Regions from separate parts of the Mesorhizobium sp. LjNodule214 genome, predicted to be linked through region 3. Evidence: riboswitches for the same ligand, from Rfam matches in the RefSeq annotation. Region 3 holds a riboswitch; each other region holds the start of a gene.
The links. A riboswitch is a leader RNA that binds a small molecule or an ion and turns the genes downstream of it on or off. The one in region 3 is predicted to bind thiamine pyrophosphate.

Region 1 (4,256 bases), on a different contig from region 3:
TGGCCGGGCGTACTTCCGTTCCGGGACTTTGGGCTTGCGGCGAGGTCGCTTCGACCGGGCTGCACGGCGCCAACCGGCTTGCCAGCAATTCCTTGACCGAGGCCGTCGTCTGCGCGCGCTGGGTTGCCGAGAGTGTAGCGGGTTCGCCCGACGGCAGCGGAAAACCAGCGACGGCACCTGACCTGCCCACGCCGGACCCAAGGCCTGTGCGCCCTCTCCTGTCGCGTGCCCTCGGCGTCATGCGAGATGGCGAAGGGTTGAAAGAGGCCGCGCGGGCCTTGCTGCCGCTGTTGCAGCGGCACGACGCGGCGTCCGGTCCCGCGGCCATTGGATTGATGATCACCATTGCCGCCTTGCTGCGCCGGGAAAGCCGCGGTGCTCATTTCCGGTCGGACTTTCCGCATCATGCAGCTGTCGCCCGCCGTTCCGAAATCACGCTCAACGCGGCAGTGGCGGCAGCGCGGGACCTCGCATTCTCCCCAACGCTGGAAAGTGTCCTGTGATGCATCTCTCACCACTTCCCGCAATCATGCTCGAGCCTCTGGTGCGGGCAGCGCTCCTCGAAGACTTTGGCAGGGCCGGCGACCTGACCACCGACGCCGTCGTACCGAAAGATCATCATGCGACAACAGTGCTGACTGCGCGTCAGGCCGGAACTGTCGCCGGGCTCGATCTGGCGACGCTCGCCTTCCGGCTCATCGACCAGAGCGTCGACGTGAAAGTGCATCTGCCTGACGGTATCGCCGTCGCGCAAGGCGAGATCATTGCCTCGGTGAGCGGTCCGGCCCGCGCCATACTCACGGCGGAACGGACGGCGCTCAATTTTCTTTGTCATTTGAGCGGCATCGCCACGGCGACCGCATCGGTCGTCGCGGCTGTTCGGGGCCACGCTGCGAAGATCGTCTGCACACGCAAGACGACGCCTGGATTGCGGGCGGTCGAAAAGTACGCCGTGCGCGCCGGCGGCGGCGCCAATCACCGTTTCGGCCTCGACGACGCCATCCTGATCAAGGACAACCACATCGCCGTCGCCGGCGGAATTCGCCCCGCCATCGAGCGGGCGCGGGCCGGCGCCGGCCATCTCGTCAAGATCGAAGTTGAGGTCGATACGCTGGCCCAGTTGGAGGAAGCCTTGCCTCTCGCCCCCGACGCAGTGCTGCTCGACAACATGTCGGTCGACGCGTTGCGGCAGGCGGTGGCCATGGTTGCCGGCCGGGCAATCACCGAGGCGTCAGGCAGGATCACCGTCAATACGGCGTCAGCCGTCGCCGCGACCGGTGTCGATCTGATTTCCATCGGCTGGCTGACCCACAGTGCGCCGATCCTCGACATCGGGCTCGACTACCGTGAGCTTTGACCGTCGAGCCTGGCCGTCGGCAGCTGAATGACTTCTTCTCGACACGAATAGGGCACCGGACCAATGCGAAAAATAGTCGCCGGCAAGCTGCACGGCATCCATGTCACCGAAGCGAACCTCAATTACCATGGATCGATAACGCTGGACCCTGACCACTGTGAAGCAGCGGGGATCCTGCCCATGGAGTTCGTGGAGATCTGGAACAAGAATTCCGGTGCGCGGATTTCGACCTATGTCATTCTCGGCGAGCGCGGCTCACGATGCTGCATCCTCAATGGTGCGGCCGCCCGCACCTGCCAGCCCGGCGACCAAATCATCGTCTGCAACTCCCTCTACGTGGACGAAGCGCGGATCACCGCACTGAAGCCGCGGATCGTCACGTTCGACCAAGACAACCACATACGCGACCGCCTGAGCTACTCGGTCGATCTTGACACGCACGGCCGGTACAGTTTTTCCGTCCTTGACGAGGCGAATGAGGCTTTGGCCATTCCCGCCCTGGTCTCCGGGGCGTGACTTGCTCTCCATACCCGCGCGTGCATTTCCGCTGCGTTTGATTGGTCGCCTATCACCGCAGCGGGCCGAATGCGCTTGACAAGACAGCGCCGGCCCGTTCAATTCGATGCATTCACCAGGGGAGTCCCGGCAAGGGGCTGAGATACTGCTGGCTTTCGCGGCGCAGTGACCCGTTGAACCTGATCCAGTTCATACTGGCGTAGGGACGGTGCAAGCGCTTTGCGGGAGTTTACGCCCGAGATCCTGTTTCGGCAGGTCGACAGAAGCGTCTTTTCATCCTTCCGGCACAGAACTGGGTCTCCAATGCATGAGCAAAGGAGCCTCACGATGAATGCCCTCACCCCCGCCGTGTCGACGGGACCACTGCCCGCCTCGCGGAAGATCCACAAGTCCGGCGTCCTCCATCCGCACATCAAAGTGCCGATGCGCGAAATCTCAGTCCATCCGACGGCCGGGGAGCCGCCCGTCACCGTCTACGATCCGTCCGGCCCCTATACCGACCCTGCTCTCGAAACCAGCATCGAAAAGGGCCTTGCCCGGCTTCGCCACGAATGGGTCACGGCGCGCGGCGATGTCGAAGCCTATGACGGCCGCCATGTCCGGCCGGAAGACAATGGGTTCGCCACCGGCGAGCGCCTGACGCCGGAATTTCCCATTCGTAACCGGCCGCTCAGGGCCAAGGCAGGCAAGGCGGTCACCCAGCTTGCCTATGCGCGCGCCGGTATCATCACGCCTGAAATGGAGTTCGTCGCGATCCGCGAGAACCTCGGCCGCGAGATCCTGCGCGGCAAGCTTGAGCGCGACGGCGAAGCCTTCGGCGCGGCGATCCCCGACTTCGTCACGCCGGAATTCGTGCGCGACGAGGTGGCTCGCGGCCGGGCGATCATTCCCGCAAACATCAATCATCCCGAGAGCGAGCCGATGATCATCGGCCGCAATTTCCTGGTGAAGATCAACGCCAATATCGGAAACTCAGCGGTCACCTCGTCGATGGCCGAGGAGGTGGAAAAGATGGTCTGGGCGATCCGCTGGGGCGCCGATACGGTGATGGACCTCTCGACCGGCCGCAACATCCACAACATCCGCGAATGGATCGTGCGCAATGCGCCGGTGCCGATCGGCACGGTGCCGCTCTATCAGGCGCTCGAAAAGGTCAACGGCATTGCCGAGGACCTGACCTGGGAGGTCTACCGCGACACGCTGATCGAACAGGCCGAACAGGGCGTCGACTATTTCACCATCCACGCCGGCGTGCGGCTGCACTACATCCCGCTGACCGTCGACCGGGTCACGGGCATCGTCTCGCGCGGTGGGTCGATCATGGCCAAATGGTGCCTGCACCATCACCGGGAGAGCTTCCTTTACGAGCATTTCGCCGAAATCTGCGACATCTGCCGCGCCTATGACGTGTCCTTTTCGCTCGGCGACGGCCTTCGTCCGGGCTCGATTGCCGACGCCAACGACGCGGCGCAATTCGCAGAGCTGGAAACGCTCGGCGAGCTGACGAAGATCGCCTGGGCAAAAGACTGCCAGGTGATGATCGAGGGGCCCGGCCACGTACCGATGCACAAGATCAAGGAGAACATGGACAAGCAACTCGCCGTCTGCGGCGAGGCGCCATTCTATACGCTTGGACCGCTGACGACCGACATTGCGCCGGGCTACGACCACATCACCTCAGGCATCGGCGCCGCGATGATCGGTTGGTTCGGCACCGCCATGCTCTGCTACGTCACGCCCAAGGAGCATCTCGGCCTTCCCGATCGCAACGATGTCAAGATTGGTGTGATCACCTACAAGATAGCCGCCCATGCCGCCGACCTGGCGAAGGGCCACCCGGCAGCGAAAACCAGGGATGATGCCCTTTCGCGCGCGCGCTTCGAGTTCCGCTGGGAAGACCAGTTCAACCTGTCGCTCGACCCCGAAACCGCGCGGTCCTTCCACGACCAGACCTTGCCCAAGGAGGCCCACAAGCTGGCGCATTTCTGCTCGATGTGCGGGCCGAAATTCTGCTCAATGCGAATATCCCACGACATCCGCGCCGAGGCTCAGAAAGAGGGCATGGCGGCGATGGCGGCGAAATACCGCGATGGCGGCGATCTCTACGTGCCAGCGGAAGAGAGCGGCGCACCGCTCATGCCGGAGGCGCATGAGACATCATGAAGGTGTTGATCAAAGGGGCCGGCGTCGCCGGCCTCACCGCGGCTTTCGAACTCGCCACCCGCGGCGCGGCGGTGACGGTTGCCGAGACGAGACTTAGCCTCGGCGGCAATGCGTCGTGGTTCGCCGGCGGCATGCTGGCGCCATGGTGCGAGCGTGAAAGCGCCGAGCAGCCGGTGCTCGATCTCGGACGCGACGCCGCCGACTGGTGGGATACGGCAAC
Region 2 (4,256 bases), on a different contig from region 3:
CTGGCCTCGATCACCAGCTTGCCGGATTCGGCGGCGTCGCTGGCCACCAGTGTCGCCGTGCCTTCGGCGCCGCGATGGCCGCGAAAGCGCTGGCGCATGGTCTGCAGTTCACCAAGCCGGCGCATGTTGCGCTTGCGCCGCGCCGTCACGCCGTAGCGCAGCCAGTGCTCCTCGCGCACGATCTGGCGGCCGAGTTTGTGCTGCTCGCGCTCTTCCTCTTCCAGAACCTGGTCGCGCCATTCCTCGAAATGGCCAAAGCCCTTGTCCAGCCGCCGGGTTTGGCCGCGGTCGAGCCAGACTGTGGCGCGCGAGACGCGCTCGAGAAAACGGCGGTCATGCGAGATGAGGATCAGTGCCGACGAGGTGCGGGCAAGCTCCTCTTCCAGCCACTCAATCACCGACAAATCGAGATGGTTGGTCGGCTCATCAAGCAGCAAGATGTCGGGCTCGGGCGCCATGACGCGGGCGAGTGCTGCGCGCCTTGCCTCGCCGCCGGAGAGATCATTCGGCTTCTCCTCGCCGGTGAGGCCGAGGTGTTCCATCAGATAGGTGGCGCGGTAGGGATCGTCGGCAGGTCCCAGTCCCGCCTCGACATAGGCGCGAACGTTGGCGAAATCGTCCATGTCAGGCATTTGCGGCAGATAGCGCACGGTCGCCGAGGGCTGGCGGAACACTTCGCCGTCCTGCGGCTCGATCAGCCCGGCGGCGATCTTCAGCAGCGTCGACTTGCCGGAGCCATTGCGGCCGACCAGAGCGATCTTGTCGCCGGCCGAGGCGCTGAGTTCGGCGCCGTCAAGCAGCGGCGTGCCGCCGAAGGTGAGCTTGACCCCGTCGAGATTGAGAAGCGGGGCCATGATCAGCTTTCGGGCAAGGGGTATGGGTGGGCAAGCAGCAGCGCGCGGCCGCTGCCCAAGGCGATTTCGAGCCGGCCCTTGACCTCGTTGGAAATGGTCAACGACGAGCCGAACGCAACCTCGACATGGTCGAGCGGCCATTTGGCGCCGGTGACGCTGAGGCCGGCAAGATCGGAGAAACCAAGCACCGAAAACAGCGTGCCGTCGGCATAGTCGAAACCGGCTTTTCCCGGCAAAAGCGGAGTGCCTTCCTGCGCGCCGCTGGTCAAAAGCACATCCATTCCGCCTTCGGCCAGGCGCACCGCGAGGGCCAGGTGCAGGAAGGCGTGGTCGGCACGCTTGCCGCCAAAGGCGCCGGCGAGAACCAGGCTGGTGGCGCCGCGTTCGAGTGCGGCTGATATCGCCAGTTCGCCGTCGGTCTGGTCTTTCTCGGGCGGAAACACGTGGCGCGGCACGGCGGCCAGATCGGCGGGCAAATCCGCGGGAACGGAATCGAAATCGCCGACCCAGAGTTCGGGCATCACCCCCAGCATCCGGGCATGGCCGATGCCGGCGTCGGCGGCGATGACGCGCGTGCCCTCGATCTGGCGGTCGAGCAGCGGCGTGCGGATGAGATCGCCGCCAAGCAGGATGGTGAATGTGCTCATATCTCGTGGCCCTTACCAGCCCTGCCTGCGAAACGGAAGGCCGCGCCTTAAGTGCGTCGCGTCTTTGGGCAACATGCATTGGATGCCCGGCAAAGTTCCGCTTGCGCGGCTGATCGGCCGGGCCTATGTGTCGAAACGCTCTAACGGGGTGCCGGACGCGATCTTCGCGGACCGGCTGAGAGGCAGTCTCGCCAACCCGCTGAACCTGATCCGGTTTGTACCGGCGGAGGGATTAGACGTTTCGGACAACCCGGCGCCTCAATTCCTTTCACACGAACGAAGGAGGCGCCGATGCGCACGCTTTTACACTCGCTTGTCTCAGCAACAGTCCTCGCGGCATCCGTTTTTGCCGTGTCCGGGCCGGCATCGGCCCAGGAAAAACTCACCGTCTACACCTATGAGAGTTTCACCGCCGAGTGGGGTCCGGGCCCGGTGGTGAAGAAGGAATTCGAAGTCGAATGCGGCTGCACCCTCGACTTCGTCTCGGTCGCCGACGGCGTGGCGCTGCTCAACCGCGTCAAGCTCGAAGGGGCCTCGACCAAGGCCGACATCGTGCTCGGCCTCGACACCAATCTGACCGCCGAAGCCAAGGCTACCGGCCTGTTTGCGCCGCATGGCGCGGTGTCCGACGTCAACGTGCCGGGCGGCTGGAGCGACGACACCTTCGTGCCGTTCGACTATGGCTACTTCGCTGTCGTCTACGACACCGAAAAGTTGAAAGTGCCGCCGAAGAGCCTGAAGGAACTGGTCGAGGGCGATGCAACCGACAAGATCGTCATCCAGGATCCGCGCACCTCGACACCGGGCCTCGGCCTGCTGCTCTGGGTCAAGTCGGTCTATGGCGACAAGGCGCCGGAGGCCTGGGCCAAGCTCAAGTCGAAAGTACTGACAGTGACGCCCGGCTGGAGCGAGGCGTACGGCCTGTTCACCAAGGGCGAAGCGCCGATGGTGCTGTCCTACACGACGTCGCCGGCCTACCACATGGTCGCCGAAAACACCGAGCGCTACCAGGCGGCCGCCTTCGAGGAAGGCGAGTATCTGCAGATCGAGGTTGCTGGCATCACCACGACCGGCGCCAAGAACCCGCTGGCGGAAAAGTTCATGGCCTTCATGACCGGGCCGAAGTTCCAGAATATTATTCCGGAAACCAACTGGATGTTCCCGGCCGGCAAGACCGACAAGACGCTCAACCCGGCCTTCGACAAGCTGGTCAAGCCGACCAAGACCTTGCTGTTCAGCCCGGAAGAAGTCGCGGCCAACCGCAAGGCCTGGGTCGACGAATGGCTGGCGGTGATGAGCAAGTAGGGGTCGGGATGGCGCCGGCGCGTTCGACCGATTCCCGTGTCACCGCCGGCATCGTCGCGCTTGCCGCCATTGCACTGCTGATCGGCGGCGCGTCTGCCGGGCTCATCCTCGAAGGCGCACGCGACCTTTCCGGTGCTGCGTCGGCCTTCGACCCGTACCTCCTGCGTGTCGCCCGCTTCACACTCTGGCAGGCGCTTTTGTCGACGCTGCTTTCCGTCATGCCGGCGCTGTTCGTGGCGCGCGCCCTGTCGCGGCACCCGCGCTTTTTCGGCCGCGGCTTGATCCTGCAGCTTTTCGCCCTGCCGTTGGCGCTGCCGGCCATCGTCGCGGCGCTCGGCATCCTAGCGCTCTATGGCAATGCCGGTTATTTCGCCGGCTTGCTCGGCGACCAGGGCTGGCCGGGTATCTACGGGCTGTCAGGCATTCTCATGGCCCATGTCTTCTTCAACCTGCCTTTGGCCACAAGGCTGTTCCTCGAAGCGCTGGGGACGATCCCGGCCAACCAATGGCGCCTGGCGAGCCAGCTCGGCATGGGCGCAAAACCGGCCTTCCGCCTGATCGAATGGCCGGCGCTACGCGCGGCGTTGCCGGGCATTGCCGGGCTCGTCTTCATGCTCTGCATCACCTCCTTCACCATCGTGCTGACGTTGGGCGGCGGCCCGGCCGCCACGACGCTGGAGGTTGCCATCTACCAGGCGCTGCGGTTCGATTTCGATCCCGCGCGGGCCGTAACGCTAACATTTCTGCAGATCGCTCTGACCTTCGTCGTCGTGCTGGCCTTGATGCGGCTCGGCGCCAACACGGTTGGCGATGCCAATTTGCCGGTGGCGCCGCGACGGTATCTTTCCGCCGGCACGGCCGAGACCGCGTTGAACGTCACCTTGATCTGCCTGGCACTGCTGTTCGTCGCCGGACCGATGGCAGCGACGCTGGCAGCCGGGCTCGGCGCCGATCTCGGCCGGCTGGCGGGCGAGGCTGCCGTGCGACAGGCGACGCTGACCAGCGTCGCGCTTGCCTTGCTGTCGGCACTGCTGGCGGTGGCGCTGTCGCTGTCGCTCATCATGGCGCGGCGGGCACTCGCGCTGATGCGGGGCGCCGGCCCTCGGACGCTGCTCGAACATGCCACTGATACCGGCGCCGGCTTCGTGCTGGTCGTGCCGCCCATCGTCGTCGGTGCCGGCTGGTTCCTTTTGTTGCGTACGGTCAGCGACGTCTTTGCCGTCGCCCCTGTCATGGTCGTTGCCGTCAACGCGGTGATGGCGATGCCCTTCGCCATCCGTGCCGTGCGTCCCGCCTATGATGCGGCAAGCGAACGCCATGAACGGCTTTGCGCGCAACTTGGCATCTCGGGCTGGAGCCGGCTCATTCTGGTCGACTGGCCATCGCTCAGGCGGCCGCTGGCCACTGCCTTTGCCTTCGCCATGGCGCTGTCGCTCGGCGATCTCGGCGT
Region 3 (4,256 bases):
GCAGGCTACGCCGATATCCGCCTGTACGCTCCGTATGTGAATATGTCGAAGGCCGACATCGTCAGCGAGGGGGCAAAGTACGCCACACCGTTCGAGGCGACGTGGTCCTGCTACAAGGGCGGCGCACGTCATTGCGGTCGCTGCGGGACATGCGTCGAACGGCGCGAAGCATTCGATCTGGCCGGCATCACCGACCCGACAGATTATGAGGACGCAGACTTCTGGCTCCACGCTATCCAGACAAGGAGCGCGTGATGTTCCGCATTACCAAAGAGTTCCACTTCTCGGCCTCGCATCAGCTCACCTCCTTGCCACCAGATCATCAGTGCGCACGTCTGCACGGCCACAACTACATCGTCGTAGTGGAGCTTTCAGGTGGCGAACTGGACGAACACGGCTTTGTGCGCGACTACCAAGATCTGGCGGCGTTCAAGCACTACATCGATGGGACGTTCGACCATCGGCATCTTAACGACGTGCTGGGGCATGACCATGCCACAGCGGAATGTCTGGCCAGGCACTTCTACGACTGGTGCAAGGTGCGGCTACCCGAAACCTCCGCCGTGCGGGTGAGCGAGACGCCGAAAACCTGGGCGGAATACCGACCATGACTTGCGCGTTGCATCCCGGAATCCGGGTGAGCGAGATTTTTGGGCCGACCATTCAGGGCGAAGGCGTGCTGATCGGCTTGCCGACGGTGTTCGTAAGAACCGGCGGGTGCGATTATCGCTGTTCCTGGTGCGACAGCCTGCATGCGGTGGACCGTCGCTTCCGCCATGATTGGGAGATGATGTCTCCCGACGCGGTTTGGCAAAAGGTCATTGCGCTTTCCGGCGGTCAGCCCGTGATGGTATCGCTGTCGGGCGGCAATCCGGCCATCCAGCCGCTTGGCCAGTTGATCGACCGCGGGCATGGTGAGGGCTACCGTTTTGCATTGGAAACCCAAGGCTCGGTGTCTAAGCAATGGTTCGCGGATCTCGACGTGCTGGTATTAAGCCCCAAGCCGCCCTCAAGCGAAATGACGACAGATTGGGCCGCGTTCGACGCCTGCTTAGAGGCGGCGCAGGATAAGCCGCAGATGGCGCTCAAGCTCGTTGTCTTCGACGATGATGACTATGCCTATGCCAAAGACGCCGCGGCGCGCTACCCGCAATTACCCGTCTATCTGCAGCCCGGCAATCACACGCCGCCGCGTCCCGGCGACGAAGACGCGTTCATCGACATGGCCGGTGTGATGAGGCGCATGGAATGGCTGGTTGAAAAGGTGACCCGTGACAGGTGGTTCGAGGCGCGTGTACTGCCGCAGCTTCATGTTCTGCTCTGGGGAAACAAACGGGGCGTCTAGCCGAAGGGGAAGGATTGCCGACGACGAGCAAGACAGACATCTATAGCAATCTCACCCAACTGGGCGGCAGCAGTCTCGTTCCGGAAAGCCCCGAAAACACCGTGCTGGAAAAGGGACCGAATCCGCATGAGGGCTCGCCTTATTGGGGGCGCTTCACCGCTCGTCTGGGCGTGACTTGCTCTCGATACGTGCGCGCGCTTCCGCTGGGTTTGATTGGTAGCAGATCACCGCCGTCGGCCAAATGCGCTTGACAAAATAGCGCCGGCCCTTTCAATTCGATGCATTCACCAGGGGAGTCCCGGCAAGGGGCTGAGATACTGCTGGCTTTCGCGGCGCAGTGACCCGTTGAACCTGATCCAGTTCATACTGGCGTAGGGACGGTGCAAGCGCTTTGCGGGAGTTCACGCCCGAAGACCTGTTTTGAACAGGTCGACAAAAGCGTCTTTTCATCCTTCCGGCACAGAACTGGGTCTCCAATGCATGAGCAAAGGAGCCTCAAATGAATGCCCTCACCCCCGCCGTATCGACGGGACCACTGCCCGCCTCACGGAAAATCCATAAGCCCGGTGCCATCCACCCCCAGATCAGGGTGCCGATGCGCGAAATTTCCGTCCATCCGACGGCGGGTGAACCGCCCGTCATCGTCTATGATCCGTCCGGCCCCTATACCGACCCGACTGCCGAAACCAGCATCGAAAACGGCCTCGCCCGGCTTCGCCATGAATGGATTGCGGCGCGCGGCGATGTCGAAGCCTATGATGGCCGCCATGTCCGGCCGGAAGACAACGGATTCGTGGTGGGCGAGCGCCTGACACCGGAATTTCCGGTCCGCAACCGGCCGCTCAGGGCCAAGGCCGGCAAGGCGGTGACTCAGCTTGCCTACGCGCGCGCCGGCATCATTACGCCTGAGATGGAGTTCGTCGCCATCCGCGAGAACCTCGGTCGCGAGATCCTGCACGGCAAGCTGCAGCGCGACGGCGAGCCTTTCGGCGCGACGCTGCCCGATTTCGTCACGCCGGAATTCGTGCGCGACGAGGTGGCGCGCGGGCGGGCAATCATTCCCGCCAACATCAATCATCCCGAGAGCGAGCCGATGATCATCGGCCGCAATTTCCTGGTGAAGATCAACGCCAATATCGGCAATTCCGCCGTCACCTCTTCGATGGCCGAAGAGGTCGAAAAGATGGTCTGGGCGATCCGCTGGGGCGCCGATACGGTGATGGACCTGTCGACCGGCCGCAACATACACAATATCCGCGACTGGATCGTGCGCAATTCACCGGTGCCGATCGGCACCGTGCCGCTTTACCAGGCGTTGGAAAAGGTCGGCGGCGTTGCTGAGGACCTGACCTGGGAGGTCTACCGCGACACGCTGATCGAACAGGCCGAACAGGGCGTCGACTATTTCACCATCCACGCCGGCGTGCGGCTGCACTACATCCCGCTGACCGTCGACCGGGTCACGGGCATCGTCTCGCGCGGTGGGTCGATCATGGCCAAATGGTGCCTGCACCATCACCGGGAGAGCTTCCTTTACGAGCATTTCGCCGAAATCTGCGACATCTGCCGCGCCTATGACGTGTCCTTTTCGCTCGGCGACGGCCTTCGTCCGGGCTCGATTGCCGACGCCAACGACGCGGCGCAATTCGCAGAGCTGGAAACGCTCGGCGAGCTGACGAAGATCGCCTGGGCAAAAGACTGCCAGGTGATGATCGAGGGGCCCGGCCACGTACCGATGCACAAGATCAAGGAGAACATGGACAAGCAACTCGCCGTCTGCGGCGAGGCGCCATTCTATACGCTTGGACCGCTGACGACCGACATTGCGCCGGGCTACGACCACATCACCTCAGGCATCGGCGCCGCGATGATCGGTTGGTTCGGCACCGCCATGCTCTGCTACGTCACGCCCAAGGAGCATCTCGGCCTTCCCGATCGCAACGATGTCAAGATTGGTGTGATCACCTACAAGATAGCCGCCCATGCCGCCGACCTGGCGAAGGGCCACCCGGCAGCGAAAACCAGGGATGATGCCCTTTCGCGCGCGCGCTTCGAGTTCCGCTGGGAAGACCAGTTCAACCTGTCGCTCGACCCCGAAACCGCGCGGTCCTTCCACGACCAGACCTTGCCCAAGGAGGCCCACAAGCTGGCGCATTTCTGCTCGATGTGCGGGCCGAAATTCTGCTCAATGCGTATCTCCCACGACATCCGTGCCGAGGCACAGAAAGAGGGCATGGCGGCGATGGCGGCGAAATACCGCGAGGGCGGCGATCTCTACATGCCAGCTGACGAGACCGGCGTACCGCTCATGCCAGAGGCGCCGGAACGGTCATGAGGGTGCTGGTCAAAGGGGCCGGCGTCGCCGGCCTCACCGCGGCCTTCGAACTCGCCGCCCGCGGCGCGACGGTCACAGTCGCCGAGATCCGGCACGGCCTTGGTGGCAATGCGTCGTGGTTCGCCGGCGGCATGCTGGCGCCATGGTGCGAGCGTGAAAGCGCCGAGCGGCCGGTGCTGGATCTCGGACGCAACGCCGCCGACTGGTGGGATGCGGCACTGCCGGGTCAGGTGACACGGGCCGGAACACTGGTCGTGGCCGCGCCGCGTGACACTGGCGAGCTCGACCGGTTCGCCAGTCGCACGTCGGGGCATCGGCGTGTCGATGAAGACGAAACCGCGATCCTGGAGCCCGACCTCGCCGGCCGCTTCCGCTGCGGACTGCTCTTCCCCGGCGAGGCCCATCTCGACCCGCGCCAGGCGATGGCGGCACTTCATAGCAAGCTCGCAGCCATGGGTGTCGAATTCCACTTTGGCGCCGACGCCGGGCATGTTTCCGGTTTCGATCGTCAGATCGACTGCACGGGATTGGCAGCAGCCGATGACAGGCTGCGTGGCGTTCGTGGCGAAATGCTGA

Region 1: linked by a shared signal. The riboswitch ahead of thiC (phosphomethylpyrimidine synthase ThiC) and the one ahead of thiC (phosphomethylpyrimidine synthase ThiC) in region 3 are both predicted to bind thiamine pyrophosphate.
Region 2: linked by a shared signal. The riboswitch ahead of thiB (thiamine ABC transporter substrate binding subunit) and the one ahead of thiC (phosphomethylpyrimidine synthase ThiC) in region 3 are both predicted to bind thiamine pyrophosphate.

The regions. Positions count from the first base shown of each region.
Region 1 is NZ_CAXUPE020000001.1:2,083,918-2,088,173, reverse strand. Features, by position in the region: gene ACSQ3Z_RS09915 (L-aspartate oxidase) at 1-503, shown strand, start outside; gene nadC (carboxylating nicotinate-nucleotide diphosphorylase) at 503-1,357, shown strand; gene panD (aspartate 1-decarboxylase) at 1,421-1,873, shown strand; TPP riboswitch at 1,981-2,097, shown strand; gene thiC (phosphomethylpyrimidine synthase ThiC) at 2,201-4,036, shown strand; gene thiO (glycine oxidase ThiO) at 4,033-4,256, shown strand, end outside.
Region 2 is NZ_CAXUPE020000001.1:250,452-254,707, reverse strand. Features, by position in the region: gene ACSQ3Z_RS01180 (ABC-F family ATP-binding cassette domain-containing protein) at 1-857, opposite strand, end outside; gene ACSQ3Z_RS01175 (thiamine diphosphokinase) at 857-1,501, opposite strand; TPP riboswitch at 1,636-1,750, shown strand; gene thiB (thiamine ABC transporter substrate binding subunit) at 1,793-2,806, shown strand; gene thiP (thiamine/thiamine pyrophosphate ABC transporter permease) at 2,815-4,256, shown strand, end outside.
Region 3 is NZ_CAXUPE020000004.1:314,196-318,451, reverse strand. Features, by position in the region: gene queC (7-cyano-7-deazaguanine synthase QueC) at 1-255, shown strand, start outside; gene queD (6-carboxytetrahydropterin synthase QueD) at 255-611, shown strand; gene queE (7-carboxy-7-deazaguanine synthase QueE) at 608-1,345, shown strand; TPP riboswitch at 1,625-1,741, shown strand; gene thiC (phosphomethylpyrimidine synthase ThiC) at 1,845-3,680, shown strand; gene thiO (glycine oxidase ThiO) at 3,677-4,256, shown strand, end outside.